Regions from separate parts of the Aquimarina algiphila genome, predicted to be linked through region 2. Evidence: riboswitches for the same ligand, from Rfam matches in the RefSeq annotation. Region 2 holds a riboswitch; the other holds the start of a gene.
What was found. Region 2 has a riboswitch for cobalamin ahead of PQF96_RS00090 (TonB-dependent receptor plug domain-containing protein). Riboswitches for the same ligand answer to the same signal wherever they lie in the genome.
Positions count from the first base shown of each region.

Region 1: it holds a riboswitch for cobalamin, as region 2 does, so the genes downstream of both, PQF96_RS24955 ((2Fe-2S) ferredoxin domain-containing protein) here and PQF96_RS00090 (TonB-dependent receptor plug domain-containing protein) in region 2, are expected to answer to the same signal.

Region 1 is NZ_CANLVC010000010.1:313,989-318,425, reverse strand. It holds gene cobA (uroporphyrinogen-III C-methyltransferase) at 53-775, opposite strand; gene PQF96_RS24960 (NAD(P)-binding domain-containing protein) at 778-1,590, opposite strand; gene PQF96_RS24955 ((2Fe-2S) ferredoxin domain-containing protein) at 1,580-2,404, opposite strand; cobalamin riboswitch at 2,549-2,732, opposite strand; gene PQF96_RS24950 (AAA family ATPase) at 2,746-3,270, opposite strand; gene cbiB (adenosylcobinamide-phosphate synthase CbiB) at 3,267-4,196, opposite strand; gene PQF96_RS24940 (pyridoxal phosphate-dependent aminotransferase) at 4,181-4,437, opposite strand, start outside.
Region 2 is NZ_CANLVC010000001.1:22,421-26,857, forward strand. It holds gene PQF96_RS00085 (S41 family peptidase) at 1-626, shown strand, start outside; gene PQF96_RS00090 (TonB-dependent receptor plug domain-containing protein) at 699-2,621, opposite strand; cobalamin riboswitch at 2,703-2,998, opposite strand; gene PQF96_RS00095 (bifunctional adenosylcobinamide kinase/adenosylcobinamide-phosphate guanylyltransferase) at 3,083-3,595, shown strand; gene cobT (nicotinate-nucleotide--dimethylbenzimidazole phosphoribosyltransferase) at 3,608-4,437, shown strand, end outside.

The DNA.
Region 1 (4,437 bases), on a different contig from region 2:
ATTCAACAACATCGAAAATGGATTCCAGCCTACCCTGGAATAACAAACTTACTTATAAAATTGGATTTGCTCCAATAATTAAAACAACAGGCATTTGCAATGCGCTATTTTTAATTTGTTCTTCTATACTGCCCAAAGTCCCTGTGATTATTTCCTGATGAACGCGGGATACATTAGATGCCGCATTTACAGGAATTGTATCATCTTTACATACCTCTAATAGTTTAGGGATAATTCTATGTAAGCTTTTTAGTCCCATATATATAGAAATTGTATTTCCAGCTTTAAGCATATGCGCTATTCCTGTGAGTTGCTCAAAAGAATAATCTGCGGTATGCGCTGTGCAAATAAGCATAGCATTAGACTTATTCCTTTCTGTAATTGGGATATTAAAAATATTAGCAGCTGCTAATGCTGCAGAAATACCAGGAATAACTTGAAAAGGAATTTTTTTTGATGTAAGATATCTTGCTTCTTCAGCTGCTCTGCCATAAACATAAGGATCTCCTGATTTAAGACGAACTACTTTTTTACCTAAAAGATAATTTGCTTCTAATAACTCATTTATTTTTTGTTGACGTTCTATTTGATCAGAAGTATCTCCAAATTTACGTCCTACATATATTTTTTCTCCATCTGTATTTATAGTCATGATTGTGTCAGAAACCAAATTATCATGAAGAATAACATTTGCTTCTTCTATAAGTCGATGTGCTTTTACAGTTAATAAATCCGGATCTCCAGGACCGGCGCCAACAATAGATACAGGGTACATTTCTAAATTAATTTTAATGGATCAGGATGTATATATGTATACTCCAGTAGTTTTTTACTCTTCGTATTAGAGATAATTTTATACGCGATGTTTTTTTGTTTGACAAAAGTTGGAGGGGTAAGTTTAATTTTGTTTGCCGCCAAAGTATAAAAATCTTTGCGCAATGGATGATGGTCTGCACAACCATTAATAATTTCTCCCCAAGCATCTTTTTCTATCACAGCATTAATAAGTCCGATACAATCATCTCTATGAATAACATTGATGGGAGCATCTCCATTTTGAACCTCCTTCTTATTCGCAAGGAATCGCCCAGGTAAACGATCATATCCAATAAGACCACATAATCGAATAATTGTTAATCTTTCTCTTAATTCTTTTTGTAATAGCTGTTCTACAATAGCAACCGCTCTTCCTGATTCTTTTTCAGGTTGAATTTCTATAGTCTCAGTAACCTCATCATTTGTATTCTGATATACAGAAGTAGAGCTAACAAAAATAACTTTCTGGGTTGATGAAATGTATGGAAGTATACTTTGTATCTGTTGTTGGTATATTTCTATGATATTGGGGATACGTTTAGGTGGGAAATTGATAATAACTACTTCACTATCTAAAAGAAAATCCTTATACATTTCTTCAGAGGCTTCACCTAACTTCAGTAAAAATGCTGTAATTCCTTGTGCTTGAAATTCTGAAATTTTACTTGCGGTTGTTGTAGAACCTTTTACAGTACTCCCTTTTGAAATTAAATCAAGAGCAAGTGGTAATCCTAACCATCCACAACCTAATATGCTTATATTTTTAGGAATCATCTTCTACTATTCTAATGTGATCTGGTGACATTGACAAATATATTTTCAGGATATGCTCCCAAGTTTTATTGTCTTCTTCTTTTATCCACATGGTCACCAAATGTTTTCCTTTTTTGTTTTTAAGACGTAATGCCTTGGTAAAGATAGCCTTTTTTTTCAGCCAGATCACTTCTGCAACGCTTACTTTGCGATCTGCTATCTCTTCAGGAATATCTTTAGGAATGCCGGCAATAGCTAATGTTAATTTTAATTGTTCTCCTGTTATTTTTACTTCGTATTTATCACTATAATCCACTTGATGAGGTTGATCAATATTCAACATAGAGTCTTCTCCAACTTGCACTGCTATTGGCCTGGGAGTTTGAAAGAAATATTGAAATAATGGATATAAATGTTGGTCTGAAGCAAATGCTCTTGCTATTAAGATCTCATCATGTATCTCTTCAGTTTTACATTTAAAAACGGGAGGGGATACTATTTTTTCATTTTCTGTTAATAATACAGACCATCCTTCCTGATACAATAGATATTCTTCAGTTGGTTGATTCTCCTGGGTATGAGATTTCATAATAGTTACTGCTTTCTCAGGAGTTAAGTTTTTATACCAAAAATTACCAGGTTGTACTATCCAGGTAGGTGCATCTTCACATCTACCGTTACACCTGGTTTTTATGGTGTGTGTATTATCCCACAACCCTTCATTACGAAGATATGCTCTTGCTTCTCGCACTGCTATTTCGCTCTTAGCTTTTTGACAAGAACCTCCATCACAAAATTGAAAGGTAGTTGTTACTTTTGGTATGTTTTTTCCCATAGTATTATTTGTAAATAAAAAACAGGAAAAGTTGTAGGAAGAAAAAAATAGTGAGAAGATATGCACATCATTTGATATGCGTATTTCAAGAAATACAAAGATTATCCAATCTATCTTTTTATATCCAACCCTTTACCCGAGAGTTTATATAATAATTATATGGCAGGTCTCCTGACTTACGCATTACTATCGCCTTCCCATATAATATACAGTGGCATTTTGATAGTAATTCTTAAAGCGCATTACAGTTGCGGGAACAGTTTTGGATTTTCACCAAATTCCTTTTTAATCTCATATCACTACAAGAACCATAAAATCAGTAGCGAAGATACTTTTTTTGTTTAAATAATTGATCTTATAAAATCAACACGTTGTGTTAAAGTTGTTTTTGGTAAGATTTCTATATTAAAGTGTAATTCTTCATAGATTTCTATAAGATGTTTATGGATTTGTATTGATTCTTCTCTAGATTGAGGACGTTGAGGATCATTAATATAAATTTCTCCCCAAGGTGGTGCCAGAAATACAGTACTAGCGTAATATGTTGTATAAGGAAAATCTAACAGATATTGTGGAGTGGAACAGAGTTTTGTTTTTAAATAAGCAATAGTATCAGGTAATCCCCGATCCACAAAAGTAGTTTGATTAACAGGGTTTTGTAACTCTTTTATTGTCTGTTGATATACTAAATCTACAAAACCAGAAAGATCTCCCCAAGGGGTTTTATTTTTTCCTATTTGTTGTTGTTCTTTGATTATTTTCCTTGATATTTCTTCATAACACAAATATCCATTTTTTTGTAGCTCATTAATTAAACTTGTCTTTCCTGTACCAGGAGCTCCAGTTATGATATATCTTCTGTTCATGGTAAGAAAAAATATATGCTACAAATTATTGCAACAAAAACAAAAGTTACTTTTTGGTTAATTTCTGCTACAGCTTTTATCTCACGATCTTCTATCATTCTATCATTTGTTCCTATATAAGGTTTATTTACCAGTTTTTTATGATAATAGTTTGGTCCTCCAAATTTACAATCCAGAATTGCTGCCAATGCGGCTTCTGGATATCCTGCATTTGGACTTGCATGTTGTTTCCCATATTTAAGCACAAAAGGAATCTTATGAAGTTTAGCAGTTACCACTAGCATTAAAATTGCAGTGATTCTAGCAGGTAGATAGTTAACAACATCATCCAACTTAGCCGCAAATTTTCCAAAATTGATATAGCGTTCACTTTTATATCCAATCATAGAATCTAATGTATTAATCATTTTATACCCCATAGCCCCAGAAATTCCAAACAACGCATAATAAAAAAGTGGTGCAATAACACCATCGCTAAGGTTTTCTGACATCGTTTCAAAAACGGCTGTTTTTATTTGTTGTTCATTTAACTGATCTGTCTCTCGTCCTACTATCCAGGATAATCGTTTTCGACCTTGATTTACCCCTTGTTTTAAGGCTTTAAAAACTGCTTTTCCTTCATCGATCAAACTCTTATTTGCCAGAGCAAAAAACACAAATACGGAGGTGAAAATATAATACCCTATCGGAAAAAGTTGCAACAATTTTTGAGCCGTATAAAAAAAAAGTAATACAATACTTACTAATAATAATGTAAGTAACATTCCTTTGACAAAAATAAAGGAGCCTGTATTCATTTTTTTTTCTCCGATCGCAATAGTGTTTCCAAATAACCGTATTGGATGCGGAAGCCATCTTGGATCTCCAAGTATTAAATCAAGCACGTATCCAATGATTAAAGGAACTATTATTAATGTATACTCCATTCTTTCAAAGCATTAATCAGTAGTTCATTCTTTTTAGAATCTTGACTTGCAATTCGAATATAATGCTTATCCAAACCTCTAAAATTTGAAGCATCTCTTATTAATAATTGATGAGTATATGCTAAATAATCTTTCAATTTTGCAGCATCTGGTGTTTTTAGTTGTACTAAAAAATAATTTGTTTCTGAAGGTATAACCGTAAAATGATTTAGGGAGTCAATTTGTTTTTGCAAGGTTTTAC
Region 2 (4,437 bases):
CAAGTGCCATTGATCTCTCTAGCATGATTACCGGACAATTTAATGGTGAGATCTTTACCACAGAGGAATGGAACGCAGATCGACAGGATCAATTTGGTAGTGTTAATCGTTTTGATAATCAAATACGTACAGGAGAAGCTATTAATAACCTTAATTTGACTAGAGTATATATTTTAACGACCAGAAGTTCTGCTTCTGCAAGTGAGTTAGTTATTAATGGTCTTGATCCTTATATTAATGTAGTACAAGTTGGATCTACCTCTAGAGGAAAGTTTCAGGCTTCTATCACACTATATGATTCAGACAATTTTGGACGACAAGGTGCCGATCCCGGACATACATATGCTATGCAACCCTTAGTACTTAAATCAATTAATTCTGTAGGTTTTACAGATTATTTTGATGGCTTTACTCCAGAGATAGAAATCGAAGAAGATTTTACTAATTTAGGAACTTTGGGTAATGAAAATGAGCCATTATTAAAAGCTGCCCTGGATAATATATTAGGAACAAGAAGTGCAAAAAGCTATCATAGTATTCGATTAGAAAGCGTTGGAAATAGTAATATGTATGATGCTAATTATGAACGCATGTATCGAGATATAGATTTGTCTAAAACAGAATAACATTTATTTTTAAATTAAAAAAAAGCTCTCAATCTAGATTGAGAGCTTTTTTTATGGATTATTAATTTATTTTTAAAATTTTAAATCAAATCCTATTCTGGCATTTCTTCCTCTTGTGCTAAATCCAAAAACTTCTTGGTAATCTTCATTAGTAATATTATTCATTGCTGCATATACGGTCAAATTATTCATCAATTTGTGACTAATATAAAAATCTAACAGCCCAAACTCTTTTAAAGTAACAGGAGTAAACGTAGCAAAATCAGTATCCGATCTTTCTGTATTATATTGATAACGTATTGAAGTATAAGTCTTTTTATTTAACTGATATCCAACACTTGCATTAACCATATGCTCAGGAATTCGAATATTATCATCTAATTTATCAATATTGGTATACGTATAATTAGCATTTACAGATAATTTATCCTCTACTGTTTTTGCTGATATTTCTACTTCTACCCCATCTACTTTAATATCATCAACAGAGTTAATATTTACAAAAGTAGTAGGATCAAAAGTGATAAAATTCTCTGATTCGCGATTAAAATAAACTACACTCACTCTGGCTTTATTCTCGTGCGATAATTCTACACCTCCTTCGATAGTAGTACTTTCTTCTGGTGATAAATCAGGATTACCACTCAAAAATGCAACATCATACAACTGAAACAAAGACGGGGTAATATAAGCTGTGCTATATGAAGACAATGCTTTAATATAATTATCACCAAATTTATACGTATATGAAGGGTTCACATTATATACCATCTCATTACCATAGACACTATGAATATTTAGTCTTGCACCCGCATTAACATTCAAACCAAACTCAGAAGTGTACACAACATTAACATAAGGATCAATAATATCAAATTCTGCTTCATTATCACTTATCGTTTCTTCTAAACCAGAACTCCCAAAAGGAATACTTAAAAGATTAAAATCACTATATGACCCATTTACCCCCACCACAGTATATAGAGTGTTATTAAAGTTATATTTATTATATGCATCAAAAGTAAATACATCGCTCTCATATTTTGATGGGAAACCAGATGCTGTAAGATCTCTTTCCAGTGTTGCTATACTGTTTGTAAATGTAAAACTACCATTAGGGTACTTGAATTCCCAGAAAGATCCTGCTCGTAGCTGTTGACTCTCGAATTGATTGTCACCATCTATTCCTGCAGCCGCATCAAAATCATTTTTATATTGATCTAAATTTCCAAAAAAATGAAACTTAAAATTATTATCCCACTTATACCCTAATTTTGCATATACATTAAATTTTGAAAACGCATCACTTTCTGCTCCTTCTGCTTCTGCAGCCGATAATCCATCTGTAAATTGATTACTCAAACTTGCCAAATAGTTGACCTTACCAACTGTTCCATTAACAGAAGCTAAATTCACAAAATCGTTGATATCATAATCCTGATCATCTTGAGATTGATTTGTACCGATACTTGATTGAAAATTTGCCGAAATCTTTTTCTTACTTTCTGTTTTTGTTATGATATTGATCACTGCAGCTGATGCACCAGAGCCATATAAAGTACTTGATGCTCCTTTAAGAATTTCTATTTCTTGTATTTGATTGACTGATAATAACCTTAAATCAAAATCTCCTGATATAGCCGAAGGATCACTAACTGTTATCCCATCAACTCTAATCACTACTTGACGATTTCGTCCTCCACGAACCGAAACTCCTCGTTCCTGACCTGCTGCGCTCCCATTACCATTAATTATTACTCCTGCAGCCCTGCTAAGTATTGTAGCCACAGATTGCCCTTGACTGCGTTCTAATTCTTCGGCAGTAATTTTGGTAATCACCTTACCAATTTGCTCTCTTTTTAAACCAAATTTAGAATCAGAAATAAAAACCTCTTCCAATTCGTTTACCTTTTCGTCTTCTTGAATTTCTTGTCCAATTGCAAAATAGGACCCCAGCAATAGAAATGCTGCTCCAAAAAACATTTTTTTGTTCATTACTTAAATACTTTATTTTTTTACAATAACCGGAAAAAAGTATGTAGTTTACCCATACCCAAACCTTTGTCCCGAAAGTTTGATTTATGCTGAATAAAGGCAGGTCTCCTGACTCACGTCTTGTTGTTTACCTTCCCGTTTGAACTGAACTCGTTTCAGTTTCTTTTAAATTGATTCAAAAGATGCCGAAACAAATTCGGCACAAGCAGTGGTTTATAAAGAATTAACAACAAGCATCCTTTTTTAAAGGACAAAGTTTACAGTTGCGGGAACAGCTCAGGAATTATTAACTCTAAAATCAGAATTAATGCACCTGATTCCCTTTTAATCTTCAACTCTTTGAATAGAGTATCAGAACCAGAATTCTGGGCGAAAGTATTATATTTTCTGGAATTTCGGATTACTTTAGCGAATAAATATGTATTCACCTACCTTTGCCTTCTTAAAAACCAATTTTAACAATGCTATATTACATTACAGGAGGAGAACGTTCTGGTAAAAGCAACTATGCCCAAAACCTGGCGTTACAGTTATCTCACAACCCGTATTACCTAGCTACATCTCGTATTTGGGATGACAATCATCGCCAACGTATAGATCGACATGTAGCAGATCGGGATGAACGTTGGATCTCCATTGAAGAAGAAAAAGAACTCTCTAAAGTAATTCAAAGTTCTAGTGTCGTGGTTATTGATTGCGTAACTTTATGGCTTACCAATTTTTTTGTGGATACAGAAAATAATATCGAATTATCACTAGCACAAGCAAAAGCAGAATTTGATAAGCTTTTAAAAATTGAAGCCACAATACTCATTATTTCTAACGAAATAGGAATGGGGGTTCATGCCACAACCGAAGTTGGCAGAAAATTCACAGAACTGCAAGGTTGGATGAATCAACATATCGCTAAACATGCAGATAAAGCCATATTAATGGTTTCGGGGATTCCCGTCGAAATTAAAGGTTCTAAATAACTTAAATATACTATGAATTTTGATATAAAACCTATCTTCAATAACAACCTTGAAGCAATACTGCAAAATAAAATTAATACCAAAACAAAACCCATTGGCGCATTAGGAATACTGGAAACAATAGCTTTACAAATAGGTATGATTCAAAATACAGATCAACCTAGTTTAAAAACCCCTACAATTGTTGTTTTTGCTGGGGATCATGGTATTGCTGAGAAAGGTGAAGTTAATCCATATCCACAAGAAGTTACTGCACAAATGGTTTATAATTTCTTAAACCAAGGTGCTGCCATTAATGTATTTTGTAAACAAAATAATATCGATCTTAAAATCGTAGATGCAGGAGTAAATCACGATTTTGGAGTTACTCCTGGATTAATTGATGCTAAAATTGATTTTGGAACCAAAAATTACCAAGACAAACCCGCTATGAACGCAGAACAATGCAGTCTGGCGATACAAAAAGGCGCTGATATTGTCATAGATACTCATGCTACTGGATGTAATAGTATTGGTTTTGGCGAAATGGGAATCGGAAATACATCTTCCGCTTCATTATTGATGTCATATTTCACAGAGATTCCAGTGACAGAATGTGTAGGTTCTGGAACAGGGTTGGACACTTCAGCTATTAAAATCAAACAACAAATTTTATCTAAAGTTTACCAAGAATATACACCTTCTTCTCCTCTTGAAGCATTAGCAGCTTTTGGGGGGTTCGAAATTGCTATGATTGTTGGTGCCATTTTAAAATCTGCAGAACTCAAAATGACAATAATGATCGATGGTTTTATAGTAACAGCTGCATTTCTTGCTGCTTATGATATACATCCCGAGGTTTT